3 regions of the Halobacillus sp. ABR2_026 genome follow, and region 2 is predicted to be linked to each of the others. Evidence: riboswitches for the same ligand, from Rfam matches in the RefSeq annotation. Region 2 holds a riboswitch; each other region holds the start of a gene.
The links. Region 2 has a riboswitch for S-adenosylmethionine ahead of ACXADE_RS12205 (sodium:solute symporter family protein). Riboswitches for the same ligand answer to the same signal wherever they lie in the genome.
Positions count from the first base shown of each region.

Region 1 (7,807 bases), 1.4 Mb from region 2:
TGGAAGTAATTCTCGTTTCACAGCTCCCTTTCCTGCCGTTCACGGAAAACGCTTACATTATTTTGTATTTAGAACGTTTTCGACAGCCTTTATTCCGGCCGGGGCATCTTCGCTCGAATAATAGCCACCCTAAAACCTTAACCATCCTATGATATAAGACGTCCTCTACAAAAAAGAAACCAGCCTTGTACGGCTGGTTTCTTCCTATTGTTGCAAGACTTTTTCAATGGCATAGGCCACTCCATCATCTTTATGGCTCTTTGTGGTAAAGTCCGCCTCTTCTTTTACCGGCTCTTGGGCATTACCCATAGCGACACCTAAACCTGCTGCTCGAATCATCGCCATATCATTCATACTGTCCCCTACGGCCATTACCTGGTCCATGCTTAGATCCAGCCACTTGCAGACTCTCATTAGAGCAGCTGCTTTATTCACTCCCGCAGGATTGATTTCGATATTGGTTGGACTGGAGTTTGTAATTTCTAGGTCCTCATTGTTATTGAGCTCATCCAGGATCACTAGCCTTACTTCATCCTCTTCAATATCAAATCCGAATTTCAACCAGTCATAATCTACTATGTCCTTGTCGAACGGGGATTGACTATTGTACAAGCCCTGGACAGTCGATGACCAGAAATGAAGTCCATGCTCTTTTTTCAATTCCCATAACCTTTGAACATGTTTATGCTCCAGTTTGTTCTGCTCGACAAGATTGAATTCATGATCGTAAATTTCCCCACCATTAATGGTTACGATATACGACGAACGGCCAAGGTCTTCTGCAATAGTTCTGCAACGGGAAAGTGAACGCCCTGTACTGAGCACAACATGGATCCCCTTTTCTTTTGCTTTCTGCACTGCTTCAGCATTCGCTTTGGAGACTTCACCTTCGTGGTTGACGAGAGTTCCATCTAAATCCAAGGCGATTAACTTGATTTCTTTATCCATATGCTTCACGTCCTCTCTATGACTTCTCTTATTTTAATATAAGGTCCAGTCGTACACAATGAATCAGCCGGCCCTTATGGACCGGCTGTCTACTAAAGACGTTTATGTTCCTCCTGGATATCTTTTAGCAAAAGTGGATCTGTTAATAATTCAAGGCCGGTTTGAGCGAGTGCTGCCGCCCCCTTGATTAGAGCTGCATCTCCTTGTTCAGATACTGCAGCTTCCCGGAATTCATCGGTGTGGGCTACAAGATGATCTGCACCGATTTTTATATAAGGGTGAATAGTTGGAATCACCTGGCTGATATTCCCCGCATCCGTGGACCCCAATCCTTTACGATTCTGGTGATAATATTCCCCGAGCTTTGATATCTTTCCTTCAAACACACGATCGAATTCCGGGGTGACCTTAAAGTTATCGACTCCATTTTGTATCCTTGTCATCCGATAAGTGGTTCCAGTCATTTCTGCCGCGCCTTTGGCAACCTGTTCGGCCTTTTTCGTCAGCTCATCGCACGTTTTTCTTTTATCTGCACGTAAAAAGAACCTTGCACGTGCATAGTTGGGGACAATATTCGGAGCGTCCCCTCCGTCCAGTATCACTCCATGGATGCGGACATCATCCGTCACATGCTGTCTTAACGCATTCAACCCATTATATAACTGAATAACCCCATCCAGCGCATTGATCCCATCTTCGGGATTGCTTGCAGCATGGGCCGGCTTGCCAAAAAACTCGAAGTCAACCGGGTCTACAGCAAGCGTAGGAGCAGAGCCCGATGTGCGTCCCATAGGGTGGACCATCATACAGGCATCCAACTCTTGTACAAGTCCGTGTCTCACGAAAGTACCTTTTGCACTTCCGTTCGGTCCTCCTTCTTCCGCAGGCGTTCCAAGTACCACTACTTCTCCTCCTGTTTGCTCCAAAAAATCTCCTAGTGTAATGGCAGCAGCCACGGAAGCCGTACCGATAATGTTGTGCCCACATGCGTGCCCGAGACTCGGGAGAGCATCATATTCAGCAAGGAAACCAATTGTAGATCCTGGTTTACCTGAAGCCTTACGTGCTTTAAAAGCTGTCGGGTGTTCCGGTATCCCCGTATCCACATCAAAACCTGCCGCTTCAAGAAGAGATATTAGTTGCTGGGACGCAAAATACTCTTCATTTCCAACTTCAGGATTCGCGTGAATCGCATGACTGACTTTCAGATATTTCTCTCGATGAAATTTCAATTTCTCTTCTATAGAGGCTTCTAATGAATGATTGATACCTATACTCATACTCGCCCCCCCCTTTACCAACCGATGTCTTCCAGTGGAACAAATGTAGGAATGAGCGACTGATTGTATACTTCCTCGATGTGTTGAGCTACATCTTCCTGTTGGTAGATTTCTACGATTTTTTGATACGTTTTATTGTCGGTTTCATCCGCACGGGCGGCGATGATGTTAATATATGGTTGAGCCGTTTCATCCTCAATGGCAATCGCATCTTCAACCGGAACAAATCCAGCTTCGACCGCTACACCATTATTAATGATCGATGCTGATACATCCGGCAGAACACGAGGGGTTTGAGCCGCGACAATCGGTTCAAATTCAAGATTTTTAGGATTATCCTTCACCTTGCTTAAATCGCCGTTTCCGTCAAAATCATCTGGAAGTCCAATCAAACCAGATTCTTCCAGAAGCAAGAGCGCCCGGCCCATGTTAGTCGCTTCTTTCGGTATGGCAATTGAGCTTCCATCGGGAATTTCACTGACATCTTCATACTTGTCAGAGTAGATACCCATCGGGGCAATCAATGTGGTGCCGATCGGAGCAAGATCCAAGTTATGTTCTTCAATAAAAGAATCGAAATAGGAGACCGTTTGGAAAGCATTCAAATCGATGTCTCCGTCCGCAAGAGCCATATTAGGACGAACATAATCAGCAAATTCGACGAGCTCAATTTCAATGCTTTCTTCAGCCGCTTTTTCTTTGATTTTCTCCCAGATTGGTACTCCTGACCCGTTCAATCCCACTTTCACTGTCTTAGTTTCCTCAGAGGCTGCCCCGCTTTCATTCGAGCAACCTGCGAGTACAAGACCTCCTATGACGATTAAACTTAATGCAATGATCCATTTTTTCATCATTAAAACCTCCTATTGTCTTCGTATCTTTTTAGACGCCATGTTTCCGATCGTCTGTGTGATTTGTACAATTAGAACAAGTAGTAAAACTGTAGCGATCATGATATCTGTTTCAAATCGCTGGTATCCATACGATATCGCGAGATCTCCAAGACCTCCGCCTCCTACGAAACCGGCCATAGCCGATGCTCCCACCAGACCGATCGTCGCAATCGTTAAGTTGAGGACAATCGAACTTAACGCTTCCGGTATGTATACTCTGCGTATGATCTGCCACGGGGTAGCTCCCATCGCTTCCGCCGCCTCAACGACTCCAGGTTTCACTTCCATGAGGCTGCTCTCTACCAAACGAGCAATATAAGGAGCAGAGAAAATCACGAGTGGGACGACCGCTGCTGCAGTACCTATCGAGGAACCCACAAGCAGTCGTGTAAATGGCAGGATGGCCACAAGCAAAATAATAAAAGGAATAGAACGGAAAAAGTTCACCACGGCACTGAAACCCCCGAACAGTGTTTTATTTTCCAACAGCCCTCCCTGTCTCGTTACGACGAGAAGAATCCCCAAAGGCAGGCCGATCAAAGTAGCAGCCAGCAAGGAGATCCCCACCATCAACAATGTCTGATACGTCGCTTCCCAAATCTTCGGCCAAAAATCCATTAAGTTAACCTGCATGTGAAGACACCTCCTGGACCGATACTCTTTGTTGAATATGATTGATCACCCGGAGAATTTCCTGATCTTCCCCTTGAAGTTCTACGACAAGGTGACCGAACGGTGTACCTTGAAGTTCTGTAATTTGCCCAAACAGCACATTCACTTCTACAGGAAATGATTTCGCCACCTGAGAAAGTACGGGTTCGCCAGCCCTCTCATCTACAAACGTCACCCTGTAAATATTCCTCGCGGATCCTCTTTCCTCAATCCCTTTTAAGATCGATGCCGGGATGTCATTTTCAAGGACCGTCCGAACAAAATTTTGAGTGGTCGGATGTTGAGGATTCGAGAAGAGGTTGAAAATCGATCCTTTTTCAATCACACGTCCATTTTCCATGACGGCGATCCTGTCACATACATCTCGAACGACATTCATTTCGTGTGTAATCATCAGAATCGTTATCCCGTATTCATCCCGTACTCTTCTCAACAGCTTCAATATTGATTTTGTTGTTTCTGGATCCAAAGCCGATGTCGCTTCATCACATAGCAAAATATCTGGCGATGTGGCTAAAGCCCTTGCAATGCCGACTCTCTGTTTCTGCCCCCCGGATAATTCCTCTGGATATTGCTTCGCTTTATCAGAAAGGCCGACGAATTCAAGGATTTCTTCAACCCTTTCATTCACCTCTTTTTTCGGGGTCCCTGATAATGACAATGGAAAAGCGACATTGTGGTGAACAGTCTTGGACTCAAGCAGGTTGAAATGTTGAAAGATCATCCCGATTCGCTTCCTCACCTGCCTCAAATCAGGCTTGGAAAGACTGGTCAATTCCTCCCCATTCACCAGCACCCTTCCTTCCGTCGGCCGCTCCAGCAGATTGACAAGTCGGATCAAGGTGCTTTTACCGGCTCCACTAAAGCCGATCACTCCAAAAATCTCACCTTTCTGAATAGTGAGATCCACTTGGTCTACAGCTCTCAAGTCATTCCCATTGTGATCGTAAACCTTTGAAACATTTTCGAACTGGATCATTTTGTCCCCTCCTAGACGCAAAAAGAGCCCCTCTTCTTAAAAAATAAGAAGAGGGGCTCCCAACCTGTATGAGATACCGTCTCTCCTCATCTTTCACATGCATTCGCACATGCTGGAGTTGGCACAGTTTCTGATCCATAGATCAGTTCCGCTGCCGAGGTTTCGTAGGGCCAGTCCCTCCACCTCTCTAGATAAGAAGAAAATTCATTTGCTTTTTTATTGATGTTGCCAATCATAATACAGCTAAAAACCTTTGTCAATTTAATTCACTAAAATTTCCGAAATATCGATCATTACGTCATTTTATGCCGGAAAGAAAATGCGGCTCTCCTCTCAAATTAAAGCTGTGTAAGGTTCTGCCGCTGAGAATGATTAATTTCATACCTCAACGGGTATGGATAAGAAGAATTTATGATCAAGGAGGGTCTTTCCATGTTTCATTATACTGTGGAAACAGACAAAGGAATTGATGAAGCCATCGAGAGTCTTGAAGCTAATTTGAAAGAAGCACAATTCGGCGTATTATGGAATTTCGACATTAAGGATAAGCTTCACGAAAAAGGACTGGAATTCGAAAAAGAATTTAAAGTCCTGGAAGTCTGCAATCCCAAAGAAGCTCAACGCATTCTAAATGAAAATGTAATGGCAGGGTATTTCCTCCCTTGTAAGATGGTCGTTTATGAAGATGGACATAAAACTAAAATCGGTATGCCGAAACCGACTTCCCTGACAGAAATGGTCGATGATCAAACCATTCAGGAAATGGCCGGTGATGTTGAAGAAAGGTTAAAGCGCTGCCTTGACCAGAGCGTATAATATCCCAAAGAGCCACCTTAAGCGGTGGCTCTTTTCATTCCTCCCTCCACTCAATGTTCAATGGGAGGTAAATCTTCCGCTTTTTTTCCTTTTAACGAATAATGGAACGCCCCCTGGCTTGTAATTGCAGCATAAAAGACCTCTTGAATTTTGTGTCCTCCTAGTGCAGTATTCAACCATTCCTTGTCCCTTCCTAAGCGGGCCAAGAGATCTTCTTGCATTTGACCATCAAGAATAAGTGGAATATCATAACCCCCACCCCTATGTAAAAGACCAAGGTCTTCCCGTGTCGGCGTTTCTTTTTCGTTTTTCAACTTTACCGAGAGTTGGCCATTAGGTTCGATGATCCCCAAAGAGACACTCCCCAGTTCAAATACTTTCTGTTCCCTGAGCATGTGTGTAATGTTATCAAGCGAATAGTGAATCCTTGAAATATTTTCTTCCACCATTCTTCCATCATAAACCACGATCGTCGGTTCAAAGGTTAGAACTTTGCCGATCGTTCGATGGTGGAGCTTCACCCATACGATAAATTTCTGTAAAAGAGCGATAACAATAATCGCTGTCACCGTATGAATATGATCAATCTTAGGATCTGCGATATCTGCTCCAACAACAGACCCCAATACGAGCACGACTAAAAAATCAAATACAGGAAGCTCACCGATTGAACGCTTGCCCATAAAGAGACCTACCCCCAGAAGCAGAGGCAGAATGGTCAAAATTCTTCCGATTACTTTAAGGGTATCCATCCATAACTCCATATTCCTCACCTCGCTTTTAGTTTGATACGGACTTATAGGCATTATCCAAGAAAATACGAGCTTGGGTGTTGACATTATACCTACAGGGGTATATTATGAGTCATGTACTGTTCAATAGCGAACGATCCACACTTCACAAGGGAGGTCTTATTCAGTGGAATATAATGATGCAGCCAAAAATAGAATCAAACGCTTGGAAGGTCAACTGCGAGGCGTTCTGAAAATGATGGAAGAAAATAAAGACTGTAAAGATGTCATTACTCAGCTTTCCGCTTCCAGAAGTGCGATTGACCGTGCGATCGGGCTCGTGGTAAGCTCCAACCTTGTGGAGTGTATCCAGGACGCTGACGATCAAGAAAACAAAGAAGCATCCATTAACGAAGCCGTTCAATTGCTTGTCAAAAGCAGATAATTTTTTTACAGCAAAATATACCCATACGCGTATAACTATAAATATTAGGAGGATGAAGCATGTCTGAAACAAAAAAGACGAATATTGTTCTATTCAGCGGGGATTATGATAAAGCAATGGCTGCCTATATCATTGCAAACGGGGCCGCAGCTTATGACCACGAAGTTACGATTTTCCACACCTTCTGGGGATTGAATGCCCTTCGTAAAGATGAGAATATTCAAGTAAAGAAAGGCTTCATGGAAAAAATATTTGGTAAAATGATGCCCCGTGGAGCAGATAAGATGGGCATCTCTAAAATGAATTTTGCAGGGTTTGGCCCTAAAATGATCAAAGATGTGATTAAAAAACACAATGCAATGCCATTACCAGACCTCATTGAAATGGCTCAGGAACAGGAAATTAACTTAGTTGCATGCACAATGACCATGGATCTTTTAGGATTGCAGAAAGAAGAATTACTGGAAGATATTCAATATGCAGGTGTAGCTGCTTATCTTGCAGATGCAGAAGAGGGAAATGTGAACCTGTTTATCTAATGAGGAGGAATCATATATGAAAACAATGACAGCAAAAGAAGTAGAACAACAACTATCTGAAGGTAAAGAACTAAACATTATCGATGTACGTGAAGATGAGGAAGTGGCAGAAGGTATGATTCCTGGGGCAAAGCACATCGCACTGGGTACTGTTGAAGAACGTACAGATGAATTGGATAAGGATACGTCTTATATTATGGTATGCCGTTCCGGCGGTCGCAGCGGTCGTGCATCTCAAATCCTGGCCGAAAAAGGATACGATGTGACGAACATGGAAGGCGGCATGATGAGCTGGGAAGGCCCTACTAAATAAATGACTGAACACAATATACCTGCAAGGGTAGAGGAGGAATGTAAGAATGGAATTGAAAACAGATCTTACGTTAGATGCCAAAGGATTAGCTTGTCCTATGCCTATTGTGAAGACAAAGAAAACAATGAAGGACATCGAAGCTGGGCAAGTCCTTGAGATCCAGGCTACTGATAAAGGTTCAAAAGCAGACC
Region 1 is NZ_JBSWTM010000001.1:3,710,709-3,718,515, forward strand. It holds gene ACXADE_RS18810 (Cof-type HAD-IIB family hydrolase) at 205-948, opposite strand; gene ACXADE_RS18815 (M20 family metallopeptidase) at 1,041-2,228, opposite strand; gene ACXADE_RS18820 (MetQ/NlpA family ABC transporter substrate-binding protein) at 2,243-3,079, opposite strand; gene ACXADE_RS18825 (methionine ABC transporter permease) at 3,092-3,754, opposite strand; gene ACXADE_RS18830 (methionine ABC transporter ATP-binding protein) at 3,744-4,772, opposite strand; SAM riboswitch class I at 4,856-4,970, opposite strand; gene ACXADE_RS18835 (DUF302 domain-containing protein) at 5,205-5,588, shown strand; gene ACXADE_RS18840 (DUF421 domain-containing protein) at 5,639-6,352, opposite strand; gene ACXADE_RS18845 (metal-sensitive transcriptional regulator) at 6,507-6,764, shown strand; gene ACXADE_RS18850 (DsrE/DsrF/DrsH-like family protein) at 6,824-7,303, shown strand; gene ACXADE_RS18855 (rhodanese-like domain-containing protein) at 7,320-7,616, shown strand; gene ACXADE_RS18860 (sulfurtransferase TusA family protein) at 7,663-7,807, shown strand, end outside.
Region 1: linked by a shared signal. The riboswitch ahead of ACXADE_RS18830 (methionine ABC transporter ATP-binding protein) and the one ahead of ACXADE_RS12205 (sodium:solute symporter family protein) in region 2 are both predicted to bind S-adenosylmethionine.

Region 2 (7,807 bases):
TACAGCTCTTTTTCTCTTATCATAAGTGCGAATGAAATGTAAAATGGAGAATCCAATACCTCCAAACAAAGCTATGTATACTAGAAAATCGGCTTGGTAAAAAAGATAGGTACATATACCTGCCATAGCGATCATCAATAACAAATACTCAACGACTTTCATATCCTCGCCCCTTCCCTTGGAGTTGCTCGGTTTCTCCTAAGTATACGTGCCAGGAAGAAATATGTTTCAGTCGATAAGAACCTCTAGTGATTCAGCCCCCAGAATATTATTTCCTGCCAGAAGCGTTGGATTATTGCTATGCCCATATAAAAAGCAGCAGCCTGTTAAGAGGCTGCCGCTATAAGAAAAAAGTCTATATTCCCTAGCCTATGTTAGATTGACCCTTTTTCACTCCAGGATGATCCTGGGTAGCTCTCATTCTATTCAGCGCTTGTTGTGTTGATTCACTGATGTCTGCTTCGAAATAAGGTTCATATGCTTCCAGAGGCGTTCGCTTTGTAAAGTAAACAGCGAGCAACACACCAATTAATGAGCAGACTACCGCAATGACGAATGGCAATTCATAGCCCAAAGCCTTTGCTGTCACATAAACAACAGAACCTATAATGATTCCTGCATAAGCTCCGGCTCTGTTCATCCTCTTCCAGTACAATCCTAAGAAGACCACAAGGAAGAACGCCGCACCAAAACCTCCATACACATAGACAAATCCCATAGCTAAAAACCACGGTGGATTTATAGCTAGAAGTACGGCTGCCGTTGCTATAGCAAATATACTCAAACGGAGCCAGTTTTTGAACTTACGTTCACTAATCCTTCTTGGTGCTATATTCAAGTATACGTCGTAATACAAAGAAGTCGCGCAGTGCAGGAGCATTGAATTGGCCGTGGAAATAGCAGCGGCACAAATGGCGACCAGTGTAATGCCACCGATGATCGGCGGTGTGTACTCCTGAATCACCAAAGGGATAATATAATCTGTTGTCTTTCCTACAGGGATGCTTGGAACAAGTACTTTTGCTCCTAATCCGATAATGATAAGCGGCCCCATAATGAAAATCAATACGAGGATCGTTCCCATCACCTGCATAATTGCAACCTTCACGTTCTGGGGGGCCAACATTCTAGTCACCCAGTGAGGAGAAGAAGGAGTCCCCAGGGAATTCGATATAAATATGGAGACAAGGGCACCAATCCCGAATGTTCCAAAAGGAGAAAGCAGAATCCCTTCCTCCAGCTCGGGGCCACCTACGTTCGTCGGAGCTGTAGTCGTTGCCAGCGTATCCAGGATGTTTCCTATTCCGCCAGTCAGTGACCAAACCACTCCACTCGCCAGCAGTACTCCGATGGCGATTAAAATCGTATTCAATGTATCTGTTGCTGCCACAGACCAAAACCCACCAACGCTTGTAATTAATATAAAAAGTAAAAAACCAAAAATTGCAATCTTATAATCAATGCCTGTAATACTTGAAAAGACGATTCCGAACCCTGTCACTTGAATGTTGACTAAAAGCAGATAACCGATGAACATGAGAATGCCGACAATCGCCTGTAATATACTCTTATTCTGAAAAGGCTCGAACCTTTGTCGGATAAATTCAGGAAAAGTTCGTGCAGGCTTTTCAGGTCGTCGGATTTTATAGGCGACGATTGGAATCAATGCCCCTCCAAAACACCAGCCGGCGACCCAGCCGATGACTGCCGCTACACCTGAACTATATAAATACCCAGGAACACCGATGACTGACGCCACACTTACCCACGTTGCTGATGTGGTACCGATTCCAAGCAGGAGCCCCATCCGGTGACCACCCGTTGTATAATCATCGATCGATTCTGCTTTTTTTAAGCTTTTAATGTTTGCCCAAATGAGAAAGAGGACATAAAAACTGAATACAACAACATACCAAATCATTCGTTAAACAACTTCCTTCCTAAATCTTATTTGTACTTAAAAAGACGCCCGGTAGCTCCCCAACGCTTAACGCCGGACTTTTCCACTTTGTAGCAGAGGTATGTACCTAACAGGAAGGAAAAAATCATGACTCCCACCCAAACCATCATTGCTAAGACCAATATCATTCACCTCTCCTCACTACTTGTTCATCCAATCGTTCCCTATATCCGGCCTCCTTATTTAAAATAAAAAACCCTTCTCTCAATAAGAGAGAAGGGTTTTAGGCAAACGTTCGATTGCTGTTAAACACTCTCTCATCTCCGGATCCGCTTTTGCGATCCTCTGAAATTGGCACCGTACATGAATCAGCCGGTTGCCGAGGCTTCATAGGGTCAGTCCCTCTGCCTCTCTGGATAAGAAAATTCCAAATATTCAAATGTTCATGGCTTTTATTCTACCATACACTTTCAGGACGTCAATCGGTCTCGGAAAATACCTGGGGGATTTTAAATGACAATAAATAGTATAGCGACGTCCACGTGCTATGATGATACTCATGGCCAACCGTATGTTTCAATCGTTGGTTGTTAAAACACGGAAAGTAGAAAATCGATATCTTCCCTGCTCCTACATTTACTCCTGAAAACTCCATCTCTCCACTTGGAAGAAGACAAACGGTCGTATCTGGGCCAAGCAGGGCATCTGAAGATTTTATCAAAGCTTCAAGAACTGCTTCCTCTGATTCCGAAGCTCTCAGCAATTTGATTTCCTCTTCGACCTTTTCCAACTTTTCTGGTGGAGAATTTATATACCCCTCCACCAGATGAGAGTACTTTCCACTCAAACAACGATCCTTTATCTGGTCCATTACGACCTCATTCCACAACGTCTTCCGTTCCTCGGCACCCCCTATGTCCTTAGCCTTTTTTACAAACTGATCCACGTATTCATAAGCAGAAAATATCTGCATGGATTGCCCGTTGATACTCGTTTCCATCATGTACATTTTTTCTTGGTCTACAGGTTCTTTTTTAAGCTCCTTTTTTTCAGAAGGAACAATACCCGTTGCACCCGGTCAAAATAATGAACAGCGAAACTCCAAAGATCGATAATCGTCGCATAATTCCTCCTTTATCATCATTCGTAAATTTCCATGTCTTTCATTTTCATACGAGATCGTGAAGAATCGGTTTCAAAGCGAACGTAATTTACAGAATAATAAAAGGTGCGATAGATTCTCTGAATCAATCGCACCTTTTAATCACTCCACTTAGAGTCATCTTTCATTTCTGTTAAGAACAACGGTTTGAGCTTTGAAGTGGACAAACCAAACAATGAGTAAGACTTTCCGACTTCTTGTCTAATTTATGAAAGTAACAACAAGTTTGACGAACTTTATGTTCACCCAGGACCCTATGATCCAAAAGATACGCAGCCATCGGATGCTTTTCACAATTAAAATAGCCGCCATCCAATTGATTCAGTTCTTTCGCCAAATGAATGATTTTTTCCTGGTAGTCTGGATATTTTTCCATAGCTTTTCTAAAAAATGAATTGATTCGAACGGCTACATTTTCCCATAAAATTATCGTCGGCAAGTTCGTTCGATCATGAAAGGATTGTAATACCAGTCTCAGGTGATGATTGAATAACTGCCTCCATGCTTCTTCCCTTGTATCAACATAATAAATTTGGTCTTCATCTACGCTAATCTCCAACTTTTCGCTAATCCTGCACGCCGTAATAGGAATGATTTTGGGTTTGTCTTCCCATAACATAGACTCTAATATTTTCGCAGGTAGAATTTGTGCGTATTTTTTCATCATCATAGAAGCCGTGACCTTCAGATTGGGCGCACTGATGCGCTTTTGTTGATGGCGTAGAAACTCAAGGCATTCCGTCTCTTCAAGTAAAGAGGATATGGAATTCATTCACTCATCACCTTTCGATTTCGATATAATAAATAGATGAAAAATGGAGCTCCGATACCAGCCGTGAATACGCCTGCCGGGATATCAGAAGGTAAGAAGGCTGTACGTGCAATAATATCAGCCGACATAACGATCAATGCTCCAATTAAAGCAGTACCGAAAACTAAGTAGGCAAAGGATCTCTGCAATAACAACCTTGCCATATGCGGGGCGATTAGGCCAACGAACGCAATCCCTCCTGCAAAAGCAACCGCTGCTCCAGCTAAACCAACACTTAATGAAATTAATAGAAATCGGAAAAACTGGACACGCACCCCCATCCCGGTAGCTACATCGTCGCCCAGCTGTTTAACATCCACCACCCCTGCAAAGAAAAGGGAAAAGAAAATCAGTAGAACTATAATCGGAATGAGAATGGTAACCTCTTGCCAGTTCGCGCCATATAAACTACCGGTCAACCACAAATATACTTTCGAAGCAATCGTCGATTCACTTGAAACCATAAACATGGTCACGACAGCATTCGTTAAAGCTGATATTCCAATACCGATCAAAATCAACCGCATAGGGGTAACGCCATCTTTCCAAGATAATAGATATATAATGATTGTCGTAATGGCCGCTCCTGAGATTGAGGCCAGCGGTAGCCAATGGATACTTATTTCGCCTAATAGAAAAACGATAAAAATGACTGCTCCTACTGATGCTCCTCCTGTAACCCCAACAATATCAGGGGAACCTAGCGGGTTCCTGATCATCCCCTGTAAAATTAAACCGGACACCCCCAGACCAGCACCTACAAACAAGCCCATGAGCACACGTGGGAGTCGTAACTCATTCAAAATGAAAGCCTGTTCACTTTCACCCATTAGTTCATCGATTACTGTAGTTAGGGGGATGTAACTGCTGCCTGCTGATAGACTGATTAAAAAAACAGCGGCTGTAACTCCAAGCAATACAAACAGAGCCAATAAAGATCGCTTATGAACTTGCATCGATACTTTCCCAGCTCTACTTCGAAGTGTGAAATGATCACTCACTTTTCTTCACTCCTTTTCTGGCAATATAAATAAAGAATGGAGTTCCAAAAATGGCAGTCATCACACCGATCGGCATTTCCTGGGGAGCAATGACAAGTCTTGCCGCTACATCAGCCAATAACAATAACGTAGCACCGCACAGACCACTCATTGGTAAAATCCATTGATAATCAGGTCCTGTTAATCCCTTAACAATATGAGGAACGACTAAACCGATAAACCCGACAGAACCAGCGACTGCTACTGATCCGCCTGCTAAGAAAACGACGATAACACCAATCGTTAATTTCAAAAGTCCTGTATTCTGGCCGAGGTTTTTAGCTACATCGTCCCCCGTCATCAAAATATTCAATGGTTTTCCGATTAGAAAGGAAAGAATAATCGCTCCTCCGATAAATGGAAGAACCGGAAGAAGGATGCTGAGCTCTCTACCCGCTACCGAACCGGAAAGCCAAAATAAAACGCTTTGCATCCGTTGTTCGTCCAATACAAGCATTCCTTGCGTAAAGGAAATGAACAATGCACTGATCGCCGCCCCCGCTAAAACAATCCGGATAGGGGATAAACCATCTCCTCCCATCGAACCAAGCAGATAGACAATTGTACCTGCTACAGCAGCACCAAGAAATCCAATCCACATGTATCCACTCAAAGATTCCACAGAAAAGAAGGTAGCAGAAGTTACAATGAAAAATAAAGCCCCGGCATTCACTCCGAATATATCGGGTGCTGCCAGCGGATTACGGGTGAGCGCCTGCATCAATGCACCTGCAATTGACAGGCTGGCACCAATGGTAATAGCGATCAACGTTCTTGTCAGGCGCGATGTACGAATAATGATTTGGTTCGTATTCGAAGCGTCAAAATGGAAGAAGGCATCCCAAGCCGTAGATAAAGCAATCGGTGTCTTACCCACTAAAATACTTAAAGTCATAGACATAAAAAATAAAAGCAACAGCGCAAAAAATATGTACAACCGAAAAGGTCCGGTTATGAATCGTTTAGTCATTACGGTTCTCCTCAAAGAAACAAAGATAGGAGGAAACCTCCTATCTTTGGGGTTTATTTCTCTAAATCAAATCGGTCATATAAATCATCAAGCATTAAATGAGCGGAACGAATTCCCCCGGCCATATTCCATGTTACTTCGTCTACCATGTGAACTTCATCATTTTTAACAGCATCCAGGTTTGCCCAAAGCGGGTGATTTGTCCACTCTTCATAGTTATCTTTAATCGCCGGTTCATCACTCATGAAGATGTAAAAAACATCTGCATTCATTTCGGTTATGCTTTCTTTATCCGTTAATTTCATGCCCCATTCATCCGCCTGCTGATTTTCAGGCCTGGTGAATCCAGCTTCTCTTAGAATCGATCCGGCGAAACTATCAAAGTAAATTCTGGCATGATCGCTTCTGAAGTTAAGAATGGATACGTTTAACGGCCAATCTTCTCCTAATTTATCTGATGCCTTTTGATTAAAGTCCTCGATTCGCGTATTCCATTGATCAATGATTTCGTCCGCTTCATCCTCTTGATTCATCGCCTGCCCTATCAATTCTACTGTTCCTTTAAAATCATATAACTCCTCGATCGCTACAGTCGGGGCGATTTTATTCAGCTTTTCATAAATTTCTTCGTGTCTTGTTTTAGAAGCAAAAATAACATCCGGATTCAATTTAGCGATTTCTTCTAAGTTCGGTTGCGTTTCTTCCCCAACGATCGTCGAACCTTCTAAATCTTCTTTCAAATAATCATAGATTGGTTGGTCAACCCAGGACTCCACAATCCCTACAGGTTCGAGGTCAAAAGCTGTTACACCATCGTTTGCACCCTGATAAAGCGTGACGACTCTTTCAGGCGTACCTTCGATCGTTGAGGTCCCCAATGCGTGTTCCACTTCCCGTGATTCTTTATCTTCAGTCGAGTCATCGGCACTCGAATCCCCCGTGGAAGAATCTTCACTGCCACAGGCAGCAAGAAATGTTGTCATAACCAGAGCGCATAAGAGCAGCCCCCATTTTTTATGTAATTGAAAATTAGACATGTGATTTCCTCCCCATTGATATTGATTCTCATTTTCAACATTTTAATCGTACTGTAAATAAAAAAACTTGTCAAACAACGTTTGGGAGGCTTTCAAAATTCAGGAGTTGAGGTGGGAGAACTGCTACGGGTAGAAATTAAAAAAAGACTTATTTTTCACAATGGCTCTGTTAAAGTTCAGTGTTGATATTTCCATCAACGGAGGGAAACGGTGAGACTCCTATGGGACGTGTGGGACAGGTGACGCCCCGGAAGGCGTAGCCTGAGGAGGCTCGCCGCCCGCCCCATGGAAAGCGAACCTTTTCCCGGAGCCCCTAGCATCACACAAACATCTCGAAGCTGAGTCTTCAAGAAAAGGGAGCTTTCGTTGAATAAGCCAACTATAAAAAAAGGAACTTCCATAAAATTGGAAGTTCCTTTTTTGCAGGAATATCAACATTAAACTTTAACAGAGCCTTCACAATAAGTCTCTGGATGAGAACACAGTCTCCTATGGATTTTCTAACCTTCAACTATAATGAAGCTCTTGAATAGTATCCATTCTCACTTCCTGCATTTCAAAGTCTACTACCCTCACGTCCGTTGAATTCATGTATGACGGATGGCGGTGTTTTTAAACTCATTAATAAAGATAGCTGCAATGATCAATAAAACACCGGCCCACTGGGTTAGACTTACCGTTTCTGAAAGAATGATCATAGATGATATGATGGCTACCGGTAATTCTATGGAACTTAATACATTCGCAAGTCTTCCTGAAATAAGAGGCGCTCCTCCAGCAAAGAATAAGGATGGAATTACCGCTCCAACCAATGCCACCCCTGCCCCTATCGACCATAACCGACCATCCCATGGATGAACCGATAGGAGGTCTTGATAGAAAACGAT
Region 2 is NZ_JBSWTM010000001.1:2,343,049-2,350,855, forward strand. It holds gene ACXADE_RS12200 (hypothetical protein) at 1-162, opposite strand, end outside; gene ACXADE_RS12205 (sodium:solute symporter family protein) at 365-1,921, opposite strand; SAM riboswitch class I at 2,215-2,323, opposite strand; gene ACXADE_RS12210 (DUF2268 domain-containing putative Zn-dependent protease) at 2,379-2,903, opposite strand; gene ACXADE_RS12215 (hypothetical protein) at 3,196-3,834, opposite strand; gene ACXADE_RS12220 (FecCD family ABC transporter permease) at 3,831-4,874, opposite strand; gene ACXADE_RS12225 (FecCD family ABC transporter permease) at 4,867-5,883, opposite strand; gene ACXADE_RS12230 (ABC transporter substrate-binding protein) at 5,937-6,920, opposite strand; gene ACXADE_RS12235 (EamA family transporter) at 7,508-7,807, opposite strand, start outside.

Region 3 (7,807 bases), 1.6 Mb from region 2:
GCGTCTGGAAGATTGAAATTAGGGGCTTTTTCACCTGCAGGCAGACCTTTGCCCTCATCGGAAGATTCCAGTTCATCAATGGCTTTCTTCATTTTATCCTGTGTTTCTTGAGGAGCCGATTTCTTGAATTTCTCAATATACTCATCATACTGCTGTTTCATTTGCGATTTCATGAAAAAACTCCTTTTTTGTGGATTCAGTCCTTATTATAAAGCGTGTGGGTTTGTTAGGAAACTGATTTGCTTTCCCTCGTCATCCATAGAGCCAGAATGACTGCGAGTAATCCTGCTGATAACTTTCCTGCTAATACTGGAAAGATCATCCCTTTTTCAACACTCGCTACAAATGCAAAATGACTGCCAATAACGAACGCCCCACTGACAGCAAAAGCAGCATTGACCGTTTTTCCTCGATCATCCATATCTTTCATCGTTGCAAGCATCGGTAAATGGTGAGCCGTGGAGGCAATCAACCCTGTGAGAGAAGTAGCATTCATCCCAAATTTCTTCCCAAGCTTACCAATGACCTTCTCCCCCTTGCGATTAATAAATGCGACAAGAGGATAAGCCCCGGCTAAAGTGACCGTAATTCTACCTACAATGATCATCCCTTCCGATAACGGAGCCATACCTTGGAGGAGAACAATATCTGTAAGTGTTTCAATAATGATAAGAACAAGGCCTGTGATGATTATTATTTCAATCGTTTTTCCAAAATAAGAAAATAAACGAATGGTCACATCTGTAAACAACCATAATCCGGCACCAATGCCTATAGAAAGTAAAAGAGCAGGAGTCAGGTTACGAAGCATCCACCCTGCTTCATAACCAGCCAGTCCACCTCCGATAAAGCATCCGATTGGAACAGTGACCAGACCAGCTAAGATTCCTTTGGAAAAGAATGGGCGGTCTTCTTTTTTTACAATCGTCAAGGCTACAGGAATGGTGAAAACGAGCGTAGGCCCCATCATAGTCCCGAGAAGTGCCCACGAAAACGTAGCTGCCTCCTTTTCTATAGCGAGAGACTCTGCTAACGGATAGGCCCCCATATCAATAGCCAGCATCATGGATGCAAACATTGCAGGATCTGCCCCGAGCCATAAAAATACGGGACGGATGACAGGGGCAAGCCATTGTGAGAGCACCGGGGCTAAAGAAATAATCCCGACCATTGACAGAGCGAGCGGACCCATCATCATAAAGGCTTCATAAAACCGCCATCCGAGAGAAAGCTTATGATTCAGGACATAATAATCAAGCGCTCCAAGCACCATGAACAAACACATGATGATAAGAATCGCATCATTCATCCACATACAGTCATCCCCTTCCTTATGTCATCCATGTTTATAATAACTTGCCATTCGGGTAGTTGTTTCTGCATAACGTCCGTTTCTCCTCGGCAACGGACAGCTAACTCATCTCAGGAGAAGGGAGGAAACGAAATGGTACAAGCCTTATTCATCGTGACCATCATTTTCATCGCAGCCAACCTGGTTTATTTTTTCACAAACAAACATTATAAGAAAAGCTATTTCAGCACAGCCCTTTTCTTTCAATTATTCTTTGTCCTTACAGGTGTATTGATCGGATTTGCGATCATCTATTACGTACTTTCCACGAATGGAGTCATCCTTGTTACCAGTTTATCATCACGAGATGCTGTAGACCCTTCCTTTTTGGATTTGGTTTATTTTAGTGGTGAAACATTATTAAGCGTAGGTTATGGAGATATGCTGCCCGTCGGGATCACACGCTTCTTTGCCTTGCTTGAGTCCGGGATCGGCATCCTTCTTCCAACTGCGTACTTTCTTAAAGCAATGGATGGATCCCGGCATCATAAAGAATGAAAAAGCAACGAAACTTCAGGACCAACTTTGGTTATCATCCATAAAAAAAGGACCCTTCTAGGGTCCTTTCGCTTTATCCGATGGAGCATGCCGCTGAGCCATGCTTTTGCAGATATTTCTGATGATGTTCTTCTGCTTCGTAAAAAGTCGTTGCCTGTTCAACTTCGGTAACGATTGGGCGTTTAAAGATTCCTTTTTCTTCCCATTCCTTAATTTTTTCGTCAGCAATGTAGCGTTGACTTGCATCGGAATAAAAAATGACAGAACGGTATTGATGCCCGACATCAATTCCCTGCTTGTTCCGGGAGGTAGGATCGTGAGCTTCAAAGAATATATTCACAAGTTCTGCATATGTGATGACCGTTGGATCATACTCCACTTTAACGGACTCAGCATGTCCGCTTTCCCCTGCTTTCACTTGTTCATAGGTCGGATTCTCCAAATGGCCGCCGATATAACCGACTTTCGTTTGAGTAACTCCTTCGAATTTTTCAAAGAATGCTTCTACTCCCCAGAAACATCCTGCACCAAAAATAGCTGTTGCCATATAACATCTTTCCTTTCCCTTAACGCAACTTCTATCGAGAGCCTTGACGGGCGTGTTGTTCCACAAAAAGACCCCTTTTCTTATCCAGTAAGAAAAGGGGTCGCTAATATCCGCACGATCCTCTCATCTCTTAGAATGGTCATCCATTCTACAGGAATTGGCACCGTTCTCGTCAATCCTTGGATTGATTCGATGGTTGCCGGGCATCAAAGGGCCAGTCCCTCCGCCTCTCTGGATAAGAAGTTTCCGTTATTTATTTTTGTTAGTACCCATAGTACTACGTTTGTGTAAAGAAGTAAAGGATAACAGACTGAAAAATTAATTTCGATGGGCTTCAAGTTCTCTCTTGTATTTATTGTATTCAAAGGATAACACGCACATGCCTGTCTGTAAAAAATTCAGCTTCAGCTTTGGCCCGTCGTATATACTTCTTCGAAAGGCTGGACGATGACGAACCCATCCCCCTCGAACTGCATTTGGATCGACTCTCCGCTTCCCCGTCCGATCAACGTCTTGAAGCTGATGTCTGTTTTGAAATTCGGCTCCAAGTGACCTGACCATGCCACCGTAGCATGTGGATCTGTGATCACCGGTTCACCCGGGCGTACCAAAAGCGTCAGCGGTTCATAATGGGAAGTAACTGCAACCCGGCCGCTTCCGCTCAGCGTCACATTAAATAACCCTCCGGAAACCATACCGGCTACCTTTTTCATCAGTTTAATATCCCAGTCAATGCTCGGTTCGAAGGCCAGCAGATCATTGCCATTAACGGTAAGCGTCTCATTGTCCAAGTCAAAGATGGTTATTTTCTTTCCCTGATCGGCAAGGTACAAACGCCCCCTCCCTGTCGCCTTCATTAAGGAACTACCTTCTCCTGTCATCGCTTTTTTGAACAATTTCCCAACCCCATGTTCAAGAATACCTTCTCTCTCAAACTTAATGTTTCCATTATAGGATATCATCGCACCCGCCTTGGCCCAGACTTGATCAAGAAGATTCACTTCCAGAATTCTCGGCGTCTCCAACTCAAAATAATCATTCTCCGATTCATCCTGCTTCGTTTTCCGAATAAACTCTTCAATGGAATATTCACTCATACCTTTGCCCCCTCCAAATTGTCTAGTCGTATAATGGAAATATATGTATGACCTGGTCATACAATAAATCCCTTCTTCACATAATGTATATACGATGGAGTCGGGGAAAGGTTTCATTATGTGGAGGGCTCGGGAAAGATTCATTGATAGTAGTTGTGATAAACTCGAGGTAACTTCACTTGAAAGGGAGAATTTGTATGTATGGCTTAGAAGACAAAAGAGAGGAACTCCTGAATTTCGTTGAACAAGTTTCTACACAGGAAGCTGACGTCAAGCCGGAAGAAAACCGTTGGTCCATTCTAGAAGTTTTAGAACATCTTTACTTGATGGAACAACTGATTGTTTATCAAATTAATCAAGCCCTTAAACAAGGAGACACTCAACAGGCGACCGAAAAACCAATCCATAAGACGACCAACCGTGATTACAAAGTGGAAGCTCCAGAGGCCGTCCAGCCAAAAGGAGAATTCCAATCCCTAGAAGATGCCAAGGAAGGTTTGAAAAAGTCCCGTGAAGCTACTTGGTTCCTCATCCATAATAAAGATGAAGAAACTTTAAAAAACAGAGTCTTTCCACATCCCTCTTTCGGAGATATGAACTTAGTCCAATGGGTGGAATTTATCGGCTGGCACGAACTGCGCCACCTGGACCAAATGAAGGAAATCAAAGCACATATACATGCATAAATCAAAAGCCTCCTGAGTCATCACTCAGGAGGCTCCTTTATTATTCTTGTTTTTCAAAATCCTCCGGCTTTACTTCTTCACCATTCTTTCCAGTATAACGAAGTCCCCAGCCAGTCCATGCGGCAATAAACATGACGATTAACAATAGCCATCCTTGAAATACAAATGGAAAGACTTCTCCCGGCCCGACGACAGGCAGGAAATCGTATTGATCGGCTGCTCCCTGGACGGTTGCCCATGCGAGCAGTACACCACCACTCCATGGAAAAATATATCCCAGCGAAGAAGTAACTGTATCCAGAAAGTTAGCTCTTCTGTAAGGATGGATGTTCATTTCTCTACCAAGCTTACGGACAAACGGAGCAGCTGCTATTTCAGCAGCCGTATTGATTGTAATGAATACATTCAAGAAAGCCACTATTCCGAAAATTGAAAGTTCAGCTCTGCGCACAACATTGTTGATCAACTTCAGGAAGAAGTTCTTGATCACATCCATCGTGCCGGCAACATCCAATAGATAGGCGGCTGCCAAAATGAACAAGATGAGGATAGCCATGTTAAAGTAACCACTGATCCCATCGATCAATGCGCCCTCAACTACCGCTTCACCAGCATCATTCTTATGAATATGCAGGACCTCTGTCAACGATTTCCCGGATAAGAGAATAAACACTCCTGCTGCCAGGATTCCGTATGAAAGAGAGGTTAAAAGATGATGACCGCTCAAAGCTAAGTATAAAACCAAAGCAAACGGAGCGAGCATAAGTAATCCTTCCGGTGAGACTTCATTCTGTAATTGATTGACGACCTGCTGACTTCCCATTTCTCCGCCACCACCGAAAATCACGAATAAAATAAGAGCTGGAATAGCAGCAGTGATGGAATATTTGAAACGTGAACGTACCACACCTGGTACATCCGCATCCTGGGTCGTGGCAGAGACAATCGTCGTGTCCGATACAGGAGCTAAGTTATCCCCAAACACGGCACCACTTAAAATTGCTGCAAGAAGGATGACTGGATCTGCTCCCAGGATAACCCCTGCAGGATACATGAGCACACCAAAGGTCGCCACTGTACCATAACCTGTACCAACAGCTGTGGAAAATAACCCAGCCAACAGGAAGGTGATTCCTACAAAAGCTCCTCCCTCTAGTCCGGATTGGAAACCGAACCAAATGAGACCATCCACTAATCCACCAGCTGATAACATGTTGGCAAACATCCCTGCCCAAAACCAGGCGATAATGGCGACCACCCCGACAGGCTGAGCCATTCCTGAAATTAAACTTTGGGCATAATCTGACCATTTGGATTTACATAAAAACAGTCCAATAGCAATCCCGATCACCATGCCGAGGACGAGCGCTTGCTCAGTCACAAGGCCTGTGACACTCAAGACAATGGCCCAGATAATGAAGAATACTAAAGGTACAGTTGCTGTGAAGACGCCACCGCGGAACTCCAACCTTCGTATGTCTTTTTCTCCTAAGGCTTCATCTACAATTTGTTCTTTTTCTTTTTCTTTGTCTTTATCCGGCACAAAATTCCCTCCTCTATCAACGTTAACTGTACAATAGTTTATCATTACATGTGTATAGATGTAATGTCACGATTTTTTTCCCAATTTTTCAAAAATGATAGATCCTCAAAAAAAGAAGTAAAAAGGAGTGCACATATGCTGCAATTCATTCCCTTTCAAGAAAAAGACTTTCAAGTAGTAATCGACTGTATCCAATCCCCAAGGTTTCTTCTTCAGTGGGGCGGCCCGATGTTTCATTACCCATTAACACATCAACAACTTCTGGAGTACAAAAAGGCCCCGGATCGAAAGGCTTTCCAAGTTTATGATGCCAATGAGGGAAGGGTGATTGGACATATTTCAATTGGTCGCATCGATCTTCACAAAAACCAAGGGAGAATCGGAAAAGTGCTCGTATTTCCTCAGTTTAGAAAAAAAGGATATGGAATCAAAATGATGGAGGCCTTCTCCACCTACGCTTTCCAAACTCTGGGCCTTGAAAGATTAACCTTAGGCGTTTTCGATTTTAATACAAAAGCGATTCATTGTTATAAAAAAGCAGGATTCACCATTGATCGTCATTTGAAAAACCACCGCTCGTTCGGAAACGAAAAATGGAACCTGTATGAAATGAGTCTCGAAAAACTGACCCCACTATAAAGGGAGGCCACTCATGGTCCTCCCTTTACTTTTTCATTCCCATCCAAATTCTATACTCCACCCCAATAAAACACCTCCCACCCAAATTGGAAATAACTGGGTGGCCAGGTCATACAAATTATTCCAAAACACAACACCTAAGATTTACATTTTGTATTTTAGGATGAAAAAATTTAAAATAGAAAAAGTATGTTTATGCATGGTTATAAGTTAACGCTTACATTCACTGTCAGCTTTAGTTTCTCTGAACATTGACTCAAGTAAAAACAGGGCAACCATAGATGATAACACGGTTCGAAGTGTTTGACTATGCAAATTATTCTGATAACATTATGAAACACATAGGCAAACGAAATTTTACTTAAATGATCTAACAGGAAGGTGAAAGTATGACTACTGTCAAAAACACAAACGATCATACAACTCCCTTACGAAGGGATATTCATGCATTAGGAAAAATGCTTGGTGACATTCTCGTCCACCACGGCGGAGAGGAACTACTGAACAAAGTAGAAACCATCCGACAACTGACGAAAGACCTGAGGAATAACCCAGACCCCTCAACATACAACCAACTGAAGAAAGAGATTCAAAACCTCGAACCACCGATGCGCTCCCAAGTCATCCGCGCATTCTCAATTTATTTCCACCTCGTAAACATCGCTGAACAAAATCACCGCATCCGCAGACGCCGTGAATACCAGCTGCGCGAAGACCACGGGGCTCAGCCGTTCTCTCTTGAGAGTGCTGTACAGAATTTGAAAAACAATGAGTTTTCAAAAGATGCTATCCAAGAAGTTTTAAATAAACTCTCTCTGGAATTGATTATTACCGCACACCCAACAGAAGCAACGAAGCGGACCGTCCTGGAAATCCAGAAGAGAATTGCGACAATTCTTAAGAAGCTGGACCATCCTCAATTAACGAAAAGCGAACGCAAAAGCCTGCAGGACAGCCTGCAGAATGAAGTAACGGTTCTATGGCAGACCGATGAATTGCGTGAACGAAAACCGACGGTCATGGATGAAGTGCGGAACGGCCTTTATTACTTTGATGAAACATTGTTTGATGTGCTTCCGGATATCCATCAGGAGTTAGAAGCAAGATTGGAAGATCATTATCCTGATGAAAAATGGAACGTGCCCAACTTCCTGCGCTTTGGTTCATGGATTGGTGGTGACCGTGACGGAAACCCAAATGTAACCCCTGACATTACGTGGGAAACCCTTCAAAAACAGCGGAAACTCGTCCTTAAGAAATATGATGAAGTCCTTGTTGAATTAATGAAGCGTTTCAGCCATTCTTCTTCACAGGTTACCGTGACGGATGAATTGAAAAATGCGATCGAAAAAGAAGAACCTATGCTCCCTAAAGGGAAAAAATGGCGTGTGGATCGTGAAATTTACCGTCGTAAATTTGCCATCATTCTCGAACGACTCCGTAATG
Region 3 is NZ_JBSWTM010000001.1:759,041-766,847, reverse strand. It holds gene ACXADE_RS03865 (peroxiredoxin-like family protein) at 1-173, opposite strand, end outside; gene eutH (ethanolamine utilization protein EutH) at 227-1,315, opposite strand; gene ACXADE_RS03855 (ion channel) at 1,445-1,849, shown strand; gene msrA (peptide-methionine (S)-S-oxide reductase MsrA) at 1,923-2,396, opposite strand; SAM riboswitch class I at 2,517-2,638, opposite strand; gene ACXADE_RS03845 (AIM24 family protein) at 2,801-3,493, opposite strand; gene ACXADE_RS03840 (DinB family protein) at 3,691-4,179, shown strand; gene ACXADE_RS03835 (Na+/H+ antiporter NhaC family protein) at 4,220-5,722, opposite strand; gene ACXADE_RS03830 (GNAT family N-acetyltransferase) at 5,858-6,361, shown strand; gene ppc (phosphoenolpyruvate carboxylase) at 6,751-7,807, shown strand, end outside.
Region 3: linked by a shared signal. The riboswitch ahead of msrA (peptide-methionine (S)-S-oxide reductase MsrA) and the one ahead of ACXADE_RS12205 (sodium:solute symporter family protein) in region 2 are both predicted to bind S-adenosylmethionine.